Linked DNA regions of Butyrivibrio fibrisolvens. The protein of the gene in region 2 interacts with the protein of the main gene of each other region in a pairwise test. Links are inferred from orthologs where the notes say so. Each region holds a gene or a part of one and is shown on either strand. Other genes may lie near its edges.

Evidence for each region.
Region 1: the proteins of rpe (region 2) and eno interact in binary tests that used the Escherichia coli proteins (3 or more experiments, as listed by UniProt). The link is inferred for Butyrivibrio fibrisolvens from one-to-one orthologs.

What each region holds. Positions count from the first base shown.
Region 1 is NZ_CP065800.1:2,761,497-2,771,434, reverse strand. Bases 2,836-5,832 are described here. They hold eno (phosphopyruvate hydratase), read right to left. Parts: upstream 4,985-5,832; coding sequence 3,686-4,984; downstream 2,836-3,685. Other genes in these bases: I7804_RS11400 (DUF4261 domain-containing protein), read right to left, coding at 5,770-5,832; I7804_RS18970 (hypothetical protein), read right to left, coding at 5,597-5,722; I7804_RS11405 (hypothetical protein), read left to right, coding at 5,217-5,507; I7804_RS11415 (hypothetical protein), read right to left, coding at 3,117-3,344; I7804_RS11420 (VanZ family protein), read right to left, coding at 2,836-3,116. Outside these bases: I7804_RS11440 (Pr6Pr family membrane protein), read right to left, coding at 1-269; I7804_RS11435 (flavodoxin), read right to left, coding at 456-902; I7804_RS11430 (sulfite exporter TauE/SafE family protein), read right to left, coding at 1,139-1,858; I7804_RS11425 (hypothetical protein), read right to left, coding at 2,041-2,394; more of I7804_RS11420, read right to left, coding at 2,556-2,835; more of I7804_RS11400, read right to left, coding at 5,833-6,660; I7804_RS11395 (response regulator), read right to left, coding at 6,856-7,506; I7804_RS11390 (sensor histidine kinase), read right to left, coding at 7,598-8,443; I7804_RS11385 (ABC transporter permease), read right to left, coding at 8,597-9,760; I7804_RS11380 (ABC transporter permease), read right to left, coding at 9,747-9,938. UniProt on the Escherichia coli protein: Catalyzes the reversible conversion of 2-phosphoglycerate (2-PG) into phosphoenolpyruvate (PEP). It is essential for the degradation of carbohydrates via glycolysis.
Region 2 is NZ_CP065800.1:992,925-1,002,610, forward strand. The notes cover bases 3,129-5,873. They hold rpe (ribulose-phosphate 3-epimerase), read left to right. Parts: upstream 3,129-4,046; coding sequence 4,047-4,700; downstream 4,701-5,873. Other genes in these bases: I7804_RS04065 (YkgJ family cysteine cluster protein), read left to right, coding at 3,294-3,980; I7804_RS04075 (SDR family NAD(P)-dependent oxidoreductase), read right to left, coding at 4,787-5,569; I7804_RS04080 (DUF7402 domain-containing protein), read left to right, coding at 5,771-5,873. In the rest of the region: aguB (N-carbamoylputrescine amidase), read right to left, coding at 1-102; aguA (agmatine deiminase), read right to left, coding at 169-1,329; I7804_RS04060 (InlB B-repeat-containing protein), read right to left, coding at 1,735-3,057; more of I7804_RS04080, read left to right, coding at 5,874-6,574; I7804_RS04085 (DUF4317 family protein), read left to right, coding at 6,940-8,061; I7804_RS04090 (AraC family transcriptional regulator), read right to left, coding at 8,146-9,114; I7804_RS04095 (ABC transporter permease subunit), read left to right, coding at 9,600-9,686. UniProt on the Escherichia coli protein: Catalyzes the reversible epimerization of D-ribulose 5-phosphate to D-xylulose 5-phosphate.

The DNA.
Region 1 (9,938 bases), 1.8 Mb from region 2 along the record:
CTGATTCTTTTATTTGTATATAAAAAATATGCTCCTATAACACTGATCAAAGCTATTGCAATATTAGACTGTATAGTAAAATACATAAATACAACGCTTCCGCCCATGAAGGAATCACGGCCTGCATAGTAGCTTAAAAATATTCCTACTAACGCAGATAATATAACGATAATCTTAAAAACAAGGCTTATGCTCTTAGTTATGGGCTTAAGGCTCTTATACTGTTCATCTTTATAATAAGTTGATTTTACTGTTCTTTTCGTACTCATAATTCTATTAATTATTATTACCTTTTTATACTTGTTACCTTTGATAAATCCGGATACAATTGTGGCCAATCAGCACTGTAACTAACTAGTACTGATTGGCCCCCGTTTAATTCAGATCATAGAAGTGACTTGATGCAAGCTTAAGCATCTGCTGCATCAGCTGTTGGTGTGAATCTTGCAATCACATTACCAGTTCTGTACTTCGTCAGCATTGTGTACAAGCTTAGCTTCTACAGATGATGCACCCTTAACATATTCAGAGAGCTTCTCTGCAGTCTTACCGATACCGCTTCCACCTGATGTTGCAAATGCATATACTTTCTTACCTTCCCAGTTATAGTCCTTGCAGAAAGTGTAAACTACTCTTGGAGCAGCTGCGTACCATATCGGGAATCCGACATAAACTGTATCATACTTATCAAAATCTGCAACCTTCCCTGCAACAGGAACATCCTTACTTCCAATCTGTTCCTTGTTACATCTTGAAAGTGGATTAAGATAATTGATATCAGCCTTGGAATAAGGCTCTACAGGTGCTATCTCAAATACATCCGCCCCTATGCTCTTGGCAAAGTCCTTGGCGACCTGACCAGTTCTTCCCCCTACGCTAAAAAATGTAACCAATGTACTCATAAATATGTCCTCCTTCTTTATATCGAATTATTCTGATATTAGTACAATATCTAATAAAAAATCTCTTGAAAAATCAGATATATTTTGCACAATACAATAGTATCATAGCATATTCTGATTTCAAGAGATTTTATATACATTTAATATTTTGGGCTTATTAAAAAGGACTTTTTAAGCAGATAAATTCATATTCGATTTCGAGCAAGCTCGAATCGAAATGAATTTTGGTCCATACGTCATATCATATTATTAACTATAAGAGCAATGCCGGAAATAATGAGAAGTACTATCACGCACTTTTTTACAATCCTATCATTTAGTATCTGAGCACTCTTCATACCCAAAAACAGCCCCAACAAGACGACAGGCATCAGCACTGCTGCACTTATTAGTGTCTCCCGGGTTATAACGCCCAGAAGGCTGTACAGGATCACTCTGAAGGTGTTATCTACTATAAATACAGCGCTTATATTAGCCTTAAATTCATCTGACGATTCTGTAACTCTTCCTACATAGGCTGCCAGTAACGCACCTATTCCAAAGAGGCCGCACAGCATACCTGATAAAAGACCTATTATAGTCAATACAATTTTAGACTCGCGTACTTTAGAAGTTCTAAATTCTCTATAGAACATCTCTGCTCCGATAAGTACAATGACAAATCCGCATATTATCTTAAGATATCTAACATCTATACTTTTTAAAAGCAGTGCTCCCGGAATACTACCTACAATCACAAGTAGCGCAAGAGGCGCAAAAACTGATATTTTAAACTTCTTCCTGTTTTTAAAAGTAAGGATGATATTGGCAGGATATCCAAGAAGTAGTTCTACAGGCGATATACTGACATTCGCAGCTCCAAATCCCATTATTGATGTAAATATAAGCGTATTAGCAAATCCGCACAGCCCCTTTATAAAAAAAGCTGTAAACGTAGCAACGATCCAAAGAACCAAAATATATCTCCCTTCGACTTGATTATTCCAGATGCCCTTTTACCCAGGTAGATGGCCTTACAGAAATGCTTGCACCTATGCTTCATAGCGATATGGCAGGTGCATAAAAATTAGTAGATAATAGTAAAAGCCCTGCAGCTTTAAATCGCAGGGCTTTTATTATTATGTAATCTTCAAGACTATCAATATGCTTCTTTTCTTTTGTGAAATACACTTTGAAGTATGAGCCCTGTTCCCAAAACAACAGGTACAAGTACCAGCAGAATATCTGTAAGCGACACATATGCAAAGTATAGTTCAGTGCCCATGATAAGTGATATCACAAGAAGTGCAAGCGAAAAGATAAAGCATCCAACTGTAAACTTATTCTTATTAACTACCACTGCAATTGCAGATAGCAAAAGAAGAACCAGAACAATAGCTGAAGTACTCATCCTTCCAAATCTATAGAATCCAAAGGATGATACCCTTACCATTTTAAATAACATAAATAAGCCGATAATAACAAGAGCCCATCCAAGTGTTTTTTTTGACATATAATTCTCCTCCAAAACAAATCTTCTGACTAATAAGTATACGACAACTGACGCCTTATAGCAAAGCCCTTTAGTACAAAACATAAATTCTCTAAAACCAGATACTCTATTGTTAGATCATATGGACCACTACAACCAGGATCAAACTCCACTTTCAAAGCTCATGTAGCACGTTGTCTCCTTGATGCGTAAGCACGCTTTATTCTTCGTATTCCAAAATATATAACTGCTCCTATCGCAGCCCCCGTTGTATTAAGGATAAGATCATCAACATCGCTGCATCTGTCAAAAAATGGAAGCTGGCTAAGCTCTATCAGAAGCGTAAAGCCAAAACCTGCAAGAACGGTCTTTTTTATGTTATCAAGTTCTTTAAAGCATATCGGCCAGACAATTCCCACCGGAACGAACATGAGTATATTGCCTATGATATTGATCTGCCATCCCGGATATACATCTGTCAGAAAATTAAAAGGAATCAGATTGATTCTAGGAGGAAACATCAGGTTCTTTACAAATACAAGTGGAGCAATCCCATATATATCATGCTCCAAGGGAAAGTATACAAATCTGCATATAAATATAATACAGATATATACAGCCAGTAGCTGGATTTCTCTTTTTATACTTACTTTTTGGTTCTTTATTCCTATAATAAATCTGAATAAAATCCATGCGATGGTTACCAATAGCATCATCACATGGAATCTGATCACTATATACATTTAATATCCTCTTACGCTGACATACTTATCTATATTGATATGTGTCTTGTCCTCATCATTATCTCTATAATGAGTTACATTGCCTGGTGGTGTAAAACTTGACCAGTCCTTATTTGGAACACCGCTATCAGGGGCTATATTGCCAAGTATAAATGTCTCTTCATTAAGCCCCTTGATTCTTGTTAGAAGTTCGTCTGCGATACGCAAGTGTACCATCCAAGATGCCATATGGTTCCTCCCTTAATTACAATCCTTTAAAGTATAATATGTCTAGTTGCTATTTGTATAGATTTTGCATGATAAGTTCATGCTTTTTTAATATAAAGGATGCCCTAAGGGCAAGGTCAATATATAATTATCGATAATATGTTTGGTAAGTGCTTAAATTCTTATCTTGAAGTAGATATTGATATCAAAAGTTTAAACTATCAAAATCCCGTAGCTAATACCAGAAAAGCTACGGGATTTTTTACGGGATATTTTTATCAAAAATTATACGTGGTAATGTCTTGTTAAGTGTCTGTTATTGACGCAAAAAAATATTTATTGTTTTTTACAAAATAGCTATATCACTTCTTAACGTTGAACGCCTTCATTCCTGGATATCTTGCTGCATCACCAAGTTCCTCTTCTATTCTAAGAAGCTGATTGTACTTGGCAACACGCTCAGAACGTGAAGGAGCGCCTGTCTTGATCTGTCTAGTGTTAAGTGCTACTGCAAGGTCTGCGATAGTTGTGTCTGCTGTCTCACCTGATCTGTGAGAAGAAATTGCAGTGTAGCCGTTCTTGTTTGCAAGCTTGATAGCTTCAAGCGTCTCAGATACAGATCCGATCTGGTTGAGCTTGATAAGGATTGAGTTAGCAGCGCCGTTTTCAATACCCTTAGCAAGACGCTCAGTGTTAGTAACAAAGAGGTCATCACCTACGAGCTGAACCTTGTGACCGATCTTCTCAGTCATTCTCTTCCAGCCTTCCCAGTCTTCTTCATCAAGACCATCTTCAATTGAGATGATAGGATACTTGTCTACAAGTGACTCCCAGTGTGCGATAAGCTCATCTGAAGTAAACTCTTTACCGGACTTAGGCTGCTTGTAGAATCCTTTACCTTTCTCACTCTTCCACTCAGAAGAAGCAGCATCCATAGCGATCATGAAGTCCTTACCAGGCTCATATCCTGCATCCTTAACAGCTTCAAGGATAGTCTCGATTGTCTCTTCATCACTTGTAAGGTTAGGAGCAAATCCGCCCTCATCACCTACAGATGTAGCAAGGCCTCTAGACTTAAGGATCTTAGCAAGTGCATGGAATACTTCTGCACACCATCTGAGAGCTTCCTTAAATGAAGGAGCACCTACAGGCATGATCATGAATTCCTGTGTGTCTACTGTATTGGTTGCATGTGCGCCGCCGTTTAAGATATTCATCATAGGAACAGGAAGGTCTGTAGCCTGAATTCCGCCAAGGAATCTGTAAAGAGGAATATCAAGAGATACAGATGCTGCTCTTGCAGCTGCGATAGATACAGCAAGGATAGCGTTAGCACCAAGCTTTGACTTATCCTTAGTTCCATCAGCAGCAATCATTGCTGCGTCAATTGCATATATATCAGATGCATCCATTCCAACGATCGCATCTGCGATAGGTCCATTAATATTAGCTACAGCCTTGGATACACCCTTACCAAGATATCTGGACTTGTCTCCATCTCTAAGCTCAAGAGCTTCAAACTCACCTGTTGATGCGCCTGAAGGTGCTGTTCCCCTTGCTACAGTTCCGTCTACAAGAGTAATCTCTGCTTCAACTGTAGGATTTCCACGAGAATCAAGGATCTCTCTTCCAATGACTTTTTCGATTTCAAGATAATTCATACTTCCACCTTTCTGAATGCCGGTATATACCGGACTATACTGAGTAATTTGTCCTTAACGCTTCTTTGGCGTAAGTGTTTATGAATTGTTTAGAGTTAGCTTCTGCTAACCATATAACATTAGCATTAGCTAACAATTATTTCAATATATTATTTAAATTTCTTTAGGATATTTTTAGTTCCGTATTATATCGTATCCTCGTAATATTTGATCACACAAGAAAGGAAATACAATGTCAGCCCTAAATATTCAAGGCACAAGCAGCTACCAGATGCAGCTTCAATCATACAGCAGTAAGATAAACGAGTTACGTAAAAAAGATGATAGCTCTTCAATTTCACTGGCATCATCACTGAAACAGCAATATACTTCAGTACAGAGCAATCTTGCGTCAGTAGTCTCTTCAAATAACGCTTATGTAATAAAACGAATCAAAGAAAAAGAAGCACTGGATCGTTATATCTACAACAAGGAAGCGCAAAAAGAACAGATTAACAGTTCATCATTTGAAGCCTCTGTATAAAAAATTAGTGGATAAAAAAGACGTATGAAACAAAAATCCCATACGCCTTAAAGTTTTATGAATAGTAAATAGATTTATTCTTTAAAACATTAATCAAGCAGATCTAGTTCACAGATGCCTCCGCTGTATACATCCAATCCTGCAATAGAAGCACCGGTTCCATGAGGAGCTAAGATATACCATTTTTCATCATATTGGATCGCATCAACAAACATAACATAGTCTTCACCGTCAATCTCAAGTTCAACACCAAGCCATACAATTAACGCTTACCTGATGCAAATTCTCCTGTATTTACATCAATTACTGCTCTTTCAGGTTTCATCATTGCATCCGTATAATAAACCTTCCATTTAACGTCAGGATTTATCTCACCATCAACATTTCCATTAACAGTATCACCCGATTTTATAGGATTTTCATTTTCGAACATATAACAGAGAAGGCTGTAAGCACTTTGAATTGCATTATTCGGATTCATTCCATGGAAATAATATTGAAGATCCGGCATAAAAAATGTACTCATTCCCAATGTATCTACTAAATAATCATCTGAGTCCTGATTCTTAAAATATCTTGCATGTACAGCATAGTATATGAATTTTGTTTCTTTTGGATATGAATTATTAAGAATTTCTTCTCTTGTCATCATCTTCTTGGAATTCTCAAAAAGAACTGCTTTACAAGATGGGAACATTTCAACTAATGCTTCTGCATAATTAACAAGCATATCGGCACGATCTTTATAATACATTCCAACTGCCATCATATCATTAGCAATAACCTGATATTTACATGTGTTTAGAATCTGTTCGGAATCTTCACAATCCCACAACTGACTTCTGGAAACATCATCCAATAAAGGCTTTTCTATCTTCTGACATTCTGTAATCATTAATTGAGGCGGAGCATCCTCAGCATCTTTAAAATGCGTTGTATAATTTAAAGCAAGAAAACCTGTCATATTATTTTCAAATTTATTACACTGCACATCTCCAAGGTGCTTTTCCATGATTTTTACCATAGATTCCTTTTCAGGAATAACACACTTATCTTCCATCAGAAGATGAATTATAAAAACAGGATCCGGCCCAATATATTTCTGCTCAGAATCCTGTTTTTCTTCTTTTTTCTTTTTCTTAAAAAATAACATTTAAACTCTTCTCCCTTTCTTTGTTGTATGAAACTTTTTCATATTCCTCTACTTTATAATATTCAAAGTTCTTATGTCAATGAGATGGGAAGCTTTTCTAATGAACTCACGACTAAAGTCACGAGAATGCGCCGCCGCAATTTTCAAAAAACGGGGGCTGTATAAGCCCCCAAATCTATATACATATCAATATTGTCACTGATGATTTTTGAGATAAAAAATCGCAAGCTGTGTCCTGTCACGCAGTTCCAGCTTTTCAAGTATAGTAGACAGATAGTTCCTGACTGTACCTTCTGACAAAAAGAGCTTTCCGGCAATCTCTTTATTAGAATATCCCTCTGCTACCAGCTGGATAACCTCAAACTCTTTTTCTGTAATATCTTTGGACTCATAATCAAATCCTGATTCTCTGGATTGAGCCTCGTTCATAAGCGCAGGAAGCTTGTCTACAACAGCTCCTCCGAATACGCTCTGGCCATTTAATGCAGCTTTGATCGCAGCCGGAAGTGATTTATAGTCCTGCTTCAGAAGATATCCTCTAACGCCAAGTTTTAGAGCTTTCACAATATATTCATCATCAGAGAATGTTGTCAAAAAAAGTATCACAGCGTCCTTGTGCCTTTTTAATATCTCTTCTGCAGCTTCAAGTCCATTCATATCGGCCATTCTGATATCCATAAGAAGAAGGTCCGGGCTTAGCTTGTCATATAAATCTATACCTTCTCGTCCGCTGCCACCCTTACCGACGACGTTAAAGCCTTCTTCTGCATTTATGATCATCTCAAGTGACATTGTGATAAGTTCATCATCATCTACTAATAGTATCTTTTTATCTTCTGCCGGCATAGTACGTAATCCTTATTTCTATGTTTAATTTTATATCTTTATTTGTATCTCTATGTTCTTGAAAATGGTTCCTTAACTCCATCCCCAGGGGTCATTTTGGTCTCTGGGGATCATTTATGGGGAGGCGCGCAAAGACTGTGAAGCCGTCGTTTGTATAGAAGTAGGCATCGCCGCCAAGACTTCTTGCCCTGTTTCTGATATTCTCAAGTCCTATACCGTCAAGAGTGCCGGATGAGATCTTTTCTTTCTGAGCATCAGACAGATGTCCATTATCAGTGACAGAAAGGCTACAAAAGCTATAGTTCCTCTGAAGTATGATGGAGACAGTGTCTGCACTTGAATGCTTTAATATGTTAGTAACTGCTTCTTTTAGTATACCGATCAGAGACAGCTTTATCTTTGTAGGAACAGACTCGTCAAGATCAAGATCTGCAAGGACTTTATAGTCTTTAAGTTCTCCTATTATATCATCAAAGTTCTTCTTAAGGTCTATAGAATCGTCGTGAAGATCATGAACTGAGGCTCTCATCTTCTCCATAGACTCATCCAGAGTTCCTGCCAGCATCTCAAGCTGCGAACTTATAGAAGCATCCTTGTTGACAGTCTTGATAGCTCCAAGTAGAAGGATTGCTCTTGACAGAAGGTGGCCTACATTGTCATGGATCTCTCTTGCTATCCTGTTGCGCTCAGCAAGTGTAGCAAGGTGTACCTGCTGGTCCTGCTCTGACATAAGGCGTCTATTCTTGTCTTCAAGCATATCTTCCAGTTCCTTGCTGTCATCTCTTGTCCTAAAAAGAAGTGTCTTGTATTTCATCATGATCTCATACAAGATGATAGAGACAACTGTAAAGGCTCCAAGTATCACGATTGCCCATAGCTTTAACGTGTCATAAGGATTTCCCCAAACATACGCACCTGCTATCGCAAAAGGGATCAAGGTAACAAAACTGTAAACTCTTTTATCATTAAAAGAAGACTTACTTCAAGTATCAAAAAAATGCAAACAGACACTACAACCGAAGAGGTTGTAATGCCATTTGCATTTGCTATAGTAATAAGTCCTGCCGCCGCCAGAAGGCGGATAATCACATCATAGAGCATATTGTTCCTTTTTCCTTGTAATGATCATGCCTGCTGCTAAGAAAGTAAGGCCAAAGAGAACTTCTATAAGAAGATATGTTCCAAAACGTCGTCCCATAATGCTGTCAACCGGCGTGTCATTGATAAAATCCAAAGCTCTTGTATACCAGTAAAGAGGCATGAAGTGAGCTGCCTTGACAATACCGTCAGACAGAAGCTCTTTATCAATAAACACTCCGCATAGAAAACTCATGGACAATACCAGCATATTGGATATCATGTTGATAAGATTCTCGCTGGATGATATCGAGCAGATAAAATATGCCATTCCAAGTCCCACCAGCATCAGAGCGTAGGTATCAAGTGCATAGTATAGGAGCTTTTCATTAGCATATTCAAGGCCCATAAGCTGGATGACCAGAATTACAAAAGAAGTGATCGCAAAGCCCACGAAGGTTACGCCTCCGATAGTTGCTGCATTTCTGGTCATAAAGTGCATTCCACTAACTGAGATACGCTTTTTGACATCTTTGTTCTTCATAAAAGTCAGAGTACTTGCACAGCAGATGCACAGGAGCATCATAAGTGTGTATCCGTTAAATGTGAACATGGATGTATAAAAAGAACGATGGTTATCATCAGATGTATCAAGTACAGATGCCTTAGTACCACTAAGCTCTAACATCTGATCATACGTAAGTCTTATAGCCTCATCCTCGCTATAACCACTATTTAAATATATCACAACGTCCTGCAGATAGTCATCAAGCTTTTGGGTTAATAGGAACTGTGATGCGGTGGTACCCGGTGCTATATATGTAAGAGCACCTTCCGTATTACCGGATAAAATATTTTCTTCGAACCCCTCAGGAATTATAAGAGCATATTCATAGATAAGGAATCTTACATTATCATTCATAGTCTGAGGATCATCGGTCTTTGGATCTACAACTTCCTGAGTGCTTTCAAGATAGCTTACAAGAGCTCTGCTTAGTTTAGAGTTATCCTTGTCTGTTACAGCCACTTTGACAGTTACTTCTTCAAAGACATCTTCTTTTGTAGTAACCGTAGCTCTTGCCTGCATATTTCCAAATACTGCAAATATGGAAAAATAGACTATTATGGTCATTATATTGGATTTAAGAGATTTAAGTATCGCATTAAAGACTGACATATTTTCTCCTCCTTAAAAGGAATGCACTGATGATAAGACATCCGGCGATCATACCACTCATAATATAAATATCCTGATAGTATATATCTGTTTTGCCATAAGCAGCTCTTGTATACAGACAGTCTACAAGAAGCGCTGCGGGATTGATCTTATTTAGTATAGGGAAGTTCGCTTCAAT
Region 2 (9,686 bases):
CTTTTGGGCTGCTTCACGAACAAGCTTATCTGCTTTTGCAATATTCTCATTAACGTTAGATGTCATCTGCATCTGGCATGTTGCGATAGTAACTTTTCTCATTATCGTATTATTATCCTTTTAATTATCCTTGATCGTCACTTCTATTTTTAATAAGTGGGGCTATCGTTAATTTGCAGGTATCTGCTGCGTTATACAGTGGATATTGCCGCCACCTACGATGATCTGTCTTGCAGGTATCCCTATAACTTCTCTGTCAGGGAACAGGGCTTTAAGTTTTTTGATTGCAGCCTTGTCATTAACATCTCCAAACTGGGGAACAAGGACTGCTTCGTTACAGATATAGAAATTTACATAGCTTGCTGCAAGCCTTTCGCCTACCTGCCTTGTATCTTCGCCTTCTGCAAACTCGTAACCCTCAAGCTCTTCTTCCTTGATACATACAGGCTTTTTAGGAATTAGCAGCTTGTGTACTTTGAGCTTACGGCCCTTGGCGTCCTTGGTACTTATAAGTACCTGTAGGTCAGCTGCGCTCATCTTGTACTGTGGATCATCTGTATCATCTGTCCATGCTAGGACTATTTCGCCGGGCTTTGTGAAGGCGCAGACGTTGTCAACATGTTCGTTGGTTTCATCATTATATATGCCATAAGGGATCCAGATGACTTTCTTTGCTCCCAGCATGTTGCAGAGCTTGTCTGTGATCTTGGCTTTTGACATCTTGGGGTTACGGCCTTTGCTAAGAAGACAGCTCTCCGTAACTATAACTGTTCCTTCGCCGTCAGAATGGATAGCGCCTCCTTCAAGGACGAAATCCTGAGCATCATATACATCTGTATCAAGAGCCTTACATATCTTAGATGCTGCCGCGTTATCATTCTCATAATCCGGATACAGACCGTCTATGTCTCCGCCCCAGGCATTGAACTTCCAGTCGATACCTCTTATACTGCCTCTTTTGTTAGTAACAAAAGTAGGTCCCACGTCTCTTGCCCAGCTGTCATCAGTAGGGATCACAAGGACATGTATGTTAGAGGAGCCTTCTTTGAAAAATGTATCAGGTACTGCCTCTCCATTTTGTACATCGATGATATCTGCATCAAGAGATTTGGCAGCATCCTTGGCATGCTCCTTATCTGCCAGCATATACATTACTTCATGCTTGGCAATCTCTTTTGCAATCTGAGCGAAGACTTTCTGAGCTTCTATTCCTCCATAGGGCCAGGAACCGGGCCTTACAGGCCAGATCATTATTGTTCCAATATGCTTTTCGAATTCGCCAGGCATATGGAAACCGTCAGCCTTGGGCGATGTAATTAGTTTTTTCATATATTCTCCGGAATCTATATATTTTGCCATAAACAGTCAAACAGGAAATCTATATATGCAGATTTCCTATTAGTGATATTTAATATTATTGGGACTTTGCACTTGCCAAACATACGCCACCCTTTGAGGCAGAGCCGATACGGACCGTTTATAATATATTTTCGTATCTTTTGAAGGTGTTATAAAATTCAGGAGCATTATATCTGAATCTTTATATTCTTCTTAGGGTCCACATGTCTGAGCGAAGCGAGTTTGGACCCTAGAATATAAAGATCCAGATATCATGCCCTGAATTATAACACCTTCAAGATACGAAAATGTATTATAAACGGTCCGCATCGGCTCTGCCTCAGAGGGTGGCATATGTTTGGCAAGTGCGAAGTCCCGGTAATATTATTTTATCAATCAATTCTTAACCCATGATGCATGCAGTGTTACATTAGGGAATACCGTCTCATAAACAGTTGTCTTACTTCCTTCGTTGGTAGATACGTAGATCTTTCCGGTGGACGGGTCTATACTGATGTCTTCTACCTCTTTGGAGATGTCAATAGACCAGGTTCCTGCATAATCACCAGACATTGTGAATACGTTGACCTTCTGGTTGCCCTTCCAGTTATAGGCATCAAAACATGCGGTAAGTGCATATATGAAGTTGCCGTCTACAGTCATGCCCTGTATGCAGTAACCTTGCTGGTAGTTGGCACTTACATCTTTCCAGCCTGCTATCTCAAAATTGTAATTTACAAGGAAGAAGCATGCTTTGCCGTTATCATTTTTGCCCATTACATAATAGGCACCATTATAATAGGCAATAGCATATACATTTTTGACACCTTCTATATGGTGGGTTGTGACATAATTGAGGTTCGAATCAACCTCCATGATATCGGATGCATATCCGGGGCGTGTGCCACCTTCTGCGATATAGATATGTCCGTTATCTGTGTTATAGCATAAAGCATTGCCATGATCGAACCATAGGTTATGAACCTGAGCGACAGTCTTGCCTGCTGTGAGGTCGTACTTGACGAGATTGGTCTCGTAGTGGGACAGGTCGCCGGCATAGTAGCTTGCATCATTGATAGATGCTGCAAATACTACGTATCTATGGGAGTTCTGTGTGAAAACAGTTGATCCCTGAACACTCTTAAATGAATAGTTTGTATATACACTGGGCTTACCGGCGCTTATAGTCTTAAGCTTGGTAGAGCGCATATTGCATTTGCGAAGGTTGGAAACTGCCTGGCCGTTGGCATATACGTTGCCGCTGTTATCAACCCATCCTGCAAAAGTATAGCCATCTTTGGTATATGCATTAGCCCGAAGCGATGTAGTCTGATCATAGCTTATAAGCTGATCATTCATACTGCCGGATGTAGCACCATTGCCGTCAAAAGAGATCTTGAATACCTGCGGTTCCCAGGATGCATATAACTTTAAATTATCAACGCCTGTGTACATAACAGAGCCCTGATCCGCATATCCTACCCCGGTGCCGTCACTACTTGTATTCCATCCGCGGAAGCGGTAGCCGGTTCTTGTATATTTGTTGGCAGGAAGAGTAGAAACTGATGTGGTACTAAAGGCAGCAGCGCCCATCTCGCCTGTTCCACCGTTAGCATTAAATGTTACCTTGTAACTGCCGGCTGCATAGACGTTTGTACTGTTACCTGAGAAAAAAACAATAACGATTATTACTGATAAGAATGCAAAGAATCTTCTCATATTTTCACCTCGTAAGTCATGTTGCTAATTGGATGAATCGATATGAGACGAGACAGGCGAAAAATCAGTAAGCCATGTCTCTAACACCAAATTCAAACAAAAAACAAGAAATTCTAGTAATATGGACGAAACGTAGTTATATTATATCATATAAGGGATAGTCATTCTTTTGTGCATATAGTAGAAATTTGCCCCTTAGAATGAACATTATTGATTTGTATAAGAGGTTCTTAGTGATGTTAAGAGATGTGAATTTTGAAGATATATCTGATGGATTTGTATATAAGCCTGATGATCTTGTAAATGTAGGTTGTAACGAGTGCATGGGCTGTAGCGACTGCTGCAGGATAACAGGAGACTCCATAATCCTTGATCCATATGACATCTATAACCTGTGCAAGGGTCTTGGCCGAAGCTTTGCAGATATGATGGAGAAGGAGATAGAGATAAGACTTGTTGATAACTTAATCCTACCCAATCTTATAACCTATGATGAAGATCATCCTGACAAAGAAGAAAAATGTGCCTTTTTAAATGATGAAAACCGCTGCACGGTGCATGCATTCAGACCGGGCTTTTGTCGCCTTTTCCCAATGGGAAGATTGTATGATGAGAATGGCATGCACTACTTCTTGCAGGTTAATGAATGCACAAGGCCCGGGTCTCAAAGATATCCGGTAAAACTTAGAGACTGGATAGGGATTGAAAACCTTGCCCAGTACGAGGAGTTCGTAGTAAGCTGGCATGACTTTTGTAAGAAGATGGGAGAAGCACTTACTAAAGTGCCTGAGCCAAAGAGGACTAATACTGCCAGATATATATTGCAGGTATTCTATGTAGAGCCTTACAAAGTGGGGATGTCCTTCTGGGATCAGTTTGATAGGAGGCTGGCGGAAGTGTCTGCACGCCTTGGCATAAGGTAATCTTGAATTTTATATTCAAGATTGTATAATGAGACGTATGGTATATGGCAAAAGAAAGGATTATATATGAACATTCTTGCACCATCTATTTTATCAGCAGATTTCAAAAATCTGGGGAGGCAGCTTATCGACTGCCAGAGCGCCGGAGCGCAGTATATTCACATTGACATTATGGACGGAGTGTTCGTCCCTTCTATTTCTTTTGGACTTCCAGTTATTAAGAGCATCAGAGATGCGTCAGACGCAGTATTTGATGTTCATCTCATGATCACCAATCCCATAAGATATATCAAAGAGTTTGCAGCAGTTGGCGCAGACATCATTACTTTCCATCAGGAAGCAGCGCCTGATCCATGGGCTGTTATAGAGCTGATTCATTCTTATGGCAAGAAGGCAGGCATATCCATAAAGCCCGGAACTCCTATAGATGTTCTTGAACCTTATCTTAAGAATGTGGACATGGTTCTTATCATGAGCGTAGAACCGGGATTTGGCGGTCAGAAATATATTCCTTCATCTACAGACAAGATTCGTGATCTTAGAAATCACCTCAATACTCTTGGCCTTAAAGATCTTGATATAGAAGTTGATGGCGGCATCAAGACAGACAATGTTGAGATGGTTGTAAATGCCGGCGCCAACGTAATAGTAGCAGGCTCAGCCATCTTCAATGGCAACGTTCAGGCCAATGTCAAAGAATTTCTGACTAAGATCGGGTGATATAGAAAACTTCCCACCTAGGCGAAGAGGCGACCCAAATGCTCTTCGAGGGTGTGGGAAGTTTGATGTATTGATAGATATGTAAATTACCCCATTTTTTTGTGCTGCTGGTGGGCAACCATGGGGATTACAAGGCTTCCTGGGAGGAGTCTTGATAATGAACATGCAAGTTTCATGCGAAGGGTAGGGACTATTACTACCTTTCTTTTTTTCATCATTTTAAGTGCGTATGATACGCAGGATGATGCAGACATGCCTTTAAGGGCGAAGACTACATTCGCAACAGCATTGAACTGTGTGTCTACAGGGCCGGGGCATAGTACTCCTATATAGGTCTTGGAGGCGCTTTTTTTTAGTTCATAAGCTATGGCTCTTGTAAGGCTTACAACGTAGGCTTTGGTTGCATAATAAGTCGCCATGTATGGACCTGCAGGGAAGAGGCCAGCTGATGAGCCTATGTTAAGGATATATCCGCCATCTTCCTTATCCATAAGCGGGAGCATTCTCTTAGTAAGGCGGTGAAGGGCTTTGATATTGACGTCCACCATTTCTATTTCGCGCTTTTCATCGCAGTCTTCAAATCTTCCGGACAGGCCAAAGCCTGCATTATTGATAAATACAGATAGCTTATTCTCTGGATTTTTGCCAAGTTCATCTTCGATAGATTCGCATAGCTTATTTATCTCTTTTTTCTTGGAAAGGTCTGCGGTATAGATACTGCTTGTACCTGCAAGTTCGCTTTGAATGGCTAGGAGTCTGTCCTTCCTTCTTGCGACCATGATTACGTGGTAGCCTTCTTTAGAAAGCTGTCTTGAAAACTCCTCGCCAAGGCCTGAGCTTGCCCCTGTTACAACTGCTATATTTCTCATATCAACCTCATTTTTTATCTGTTTTTATAATTATAATATATATCAGTGTCATGGTCTTACTCGATTTATAAAAGTCATGAATAAAAATGTTACTAATACTCAAATATCTATGGGTGAGAACATTGTGTAAATAAATGTTATAATAACAAAGTTGTTAAGTTGCAGTTAGAAAAGACTAATTCTTGTGGGGAGGATAGACATTTGAAAATTGAAGTACACGGCGCATGGGGCGATGTTATAAAGGCGCAGGATGAAGGTGATGACAGCGTGGTACTTGCATGGGAAGGCGAGTACAGGAAGGATGACTACATAGATTTCAAGGACCTTGTACCCGGGACTTTTTATAAAGTCAAGGTAGATCCTACAATTGAGGAATCCCTTATATTTGTAACTACAGATTCCTTCAGATACACAATCCCTTTCTATGAAAAGAAGACAAGCTATAACCCAATGTCTTTTGTAGGTAACAGGCATCTTGTCAGTATCAGAAAGGCTTATGATCATGAGATCAGAGCTTACAGGAATCTATGCCTTAATCCCTGCGATCAGCATGAAGTTACAGGCGTATACCCTCATGCATCAGCCAATGTTGAGACAAGAGGCGAAGCAGTATTTGCCGCAAGAAACGCAATAGACGGCGTCATAGAGACAAGGTCACACGGCGAGTGGCCCTATGAATCATGGGGCATCAACAGACAGGACGATGCAACTATCAAGATTGAGTTTGGTTATCCCGTTGATATTGAAGAGATCCGCTTATATACAAGAGCAGATTTTCCTCACGATAACTGGTGGATCAGAGGAACAATTAAATTTTCTGATGGAAGCACAGAAACTGTAGATATGGACAAGAAGGTTCAAAAACCACATATCTTTTCAATTAAAAAGAAATCAGTGGAGTGGCTAACACTTGGGGATCTTATTAAAGCAGACGATCCAAGCCCATTCCCTGCTCTTACACAGATCGAGGTGTACGGTACCCCAGCAGTAGGCTGTGGTAACTAAGTTTAATTATTCACAAAACTTCCCACTTAGGCGTAGCAGTGTCCTTGAAGGGTTTGCGGGAACACCTGCACCCGAGCAGAGTATAAATCATTGACATACTTTTTAAGTGTTTTATAAAAATTCATGAGTATGATAGATGGGGATTTTTATTCTTCTTGGGGTCCACATGTGTGAGCGAAGCGAGTTTGGCCCCCAGAATAAAAAGCACCAGATATCATGCCATGAATTTATAAAACAATTAAAAGCATGACAATGATTTATACTCTGCTCGGGTGTAGGTGTTCCTGCAAATCCTTCAAGGACACGGCTATGCCTAAGTGGGGCTTCACGCGGTACATAACAATTCAAGGAGGATGATTTTTTACGTGAACAGATCAGAACTTTTAGAGATTAAGAAGAGATTTAAATTTAAGGATTGCTCATTTAGTGGCATGGCATATGCTGTTTTTGATAATGAGGGCAAGGAGATAGAAGGCGCTGACTCTACCCGCTTTCTAACACTTGATGACGATGAACAGAAGAAGTATATATCTCTTATAAGCAAAGCCTATTCATCAGCAGGCGGAGCCTTTGCAGAGGATGTAACAGTAATAGGCGATGATGCAAGACTCCTTACAGCACTGGCTCAGTCTGATATCCCTGATGCAGGACTTGTTAGAGCCTGGGCACAGCAGATCATAGACAACTATGACGCAGACGGCGAATTCGCCCTTTTGGTATTCTCAGATGCCTATGACGTACCCGCTAAGGATACAGGCAAGAACAAGACCGGAGAATCTGAAGAAGTCTATAACTATATAGCTGCTTGCATATGTCCCTTTAAGCCTGCCAAGGGAGGCATCATGAAAACAGCTGACAATAAGCTCCATGCATCCGATGTTATCAAGGTTCTTGGTAATCCTGTTGCAGGATTTATGTATCCTTCATTTAATGACAGATCATCTGACTACGACAATATGCTCTGCGTAGTCAAGAATGACCCTGAGCGAAATATGATACGCGGTATATACGCAGCAGATGTCCCTGATTATGTCAAACCGCAGCCTAAGAAAAAAGATAAAGGAAACACTGAAGATGACGGCCTTACAACTCTGGCAGGAGAGCAGTCAGAAGATGCCTTTGCTACAGCAGATGGATACGGACTATATCAGGAGCAGGGTATAAGCCAGTCTGAAGGCGTTGATACATCAATTCGTCAGAATAGTGATGTAGAGATTCAAACAAGACCTGAAAACTTTGGAGAGAATATCGAAACTCTCACAGAGAAGGCTATGCAGGAAAAGCTTCGCGAAGAAGCAATGATGGAAGAAGAAAGTGAACAGGTATTTGAAGGCCTGAATAACTTCCACAAAGATCAGGTAGTCCTTCCTGAAGATAAGATCATAGAGCGTGATGTTAATGGACGCAAGTTCTTCCTTGTGCCGGAATCACTTATTCCATATGACAAGCTTAAAGCGCTTCTTGATTCTCTTATGAACGAAGCGTAAACACATAATAAATCGAAATAACTTTAAATAACACAGCCTATACCGCCGGGAATGAAGACTGCAACTGAAAATGAAGACAGCCACTTAGACTGTCTTCATTTTGTATAGTTTGCGATATCCTGATGGTGTGTTGCCTGTCTTTTTAAGGAACACTCTGTTAAAAGACTGGGCTGTTTCAAATCCTACCTTTGCAGAAATTTCATTTATACTAAGATCGGTTTTGGTTAGAAGCTCTTTTGAATGTTTGATCCGACAAGTATGTACATATTCTTTAAAACCGGTATTGGTATACTCTTTGAATATTCTTGAAAAATAACATGTCGAGAATCCGAACTTCTCGGACACTTCCTCAAGACTTAGATGCTCACTGTAATGCGATGACAGGTACTCACATACTTCGTTTAGCGCCTTGTTGTATTTTACAAGTTCTTTGGCGCTGTTTTGATAATCTTTCTGATCAGGCAGAGCTCCTGCCAAGAGGCTGTTGCCTACTTTCTCAAGTATCTGCAGAAGATATGAGTACACAATAAGCTCTCTAAGTGAATTGGATCCAAAGTATGCATCATGCATCATATACAATATGGATCCTATATTCTCTGCAAGAACAGGATCAGTCTCTGACTTTATATGTATAGGCTTGTCCAGGATGTCCTTGATAAGGGCAGTACTTCTGATATCATTGATGATCGACGGATCCAGAAGATGCACATAACCTCTGCAATCATTCATAGGAAAGAGAGTATGGATCATCTTGCTGGGGATTATCAGGATATCCCCCGGACATATCTTGTATTCAACACCCTGTATAGTGCTGATATAATATCCCCTTTCGCACTGGACGATCTCAAGGGGCTGATGATAGTGCAGTCCGAAGCATTCCTGCTTGGAGGTGTACCATATGCGAACCATGGTCCCCGGAAGATAGTCTACATATTCATATGTTCCATCATAACTTGTCCCTGTTCCGCCTATATACGGCTGCGGACGGATGGGATTCATATATCTTTCTTCTTCAGTTATGGCATTTGCGCCGGAAAAAGTTCTATTAGACATCTAATATAGCCCTCCCCTGAATATTAAACTATATTGAAAGCATATTTAATATATAAAAAGATGACTATTCCTTGACATGAATGTCAGATAAAAAACATTCCAACATTACTTCATGCAAAGGGAATAGAAATACATCCCTGTATTTCTGGACATTCCTTTATTACATCCTGTAATGTAAGGAACAGTTTGCACAAATAATAATATAAAAGCCTTCGAATATCAATCCTGTTTTGCATTTATTACACAAAAAATCAGCAAAAAAGCACGTATCATTCGGAAACTTAACCACAAATTAGTAAATTGTGCGCAAGAATTGATAATGATATGACAAAAACTGAGCGATTTAAGACAAAAAATGAGAAAATCTGACGAATACCGGATGATATATTTTTGGCATAAGAGGAATAGCTGTTAGATTTGGTAAGGCATAAAGCGATTAAGCTTATGCGATCCTATGAAAACAGCAGATATGGGGAGGTCAAAAAATGTTCAAAAACAAACGTGAGAAAAGGGCTTTTGTAAATTTTTTACTTATAGCACCTTTTATAGTTCTAACTTTGATCTTTTGCTAT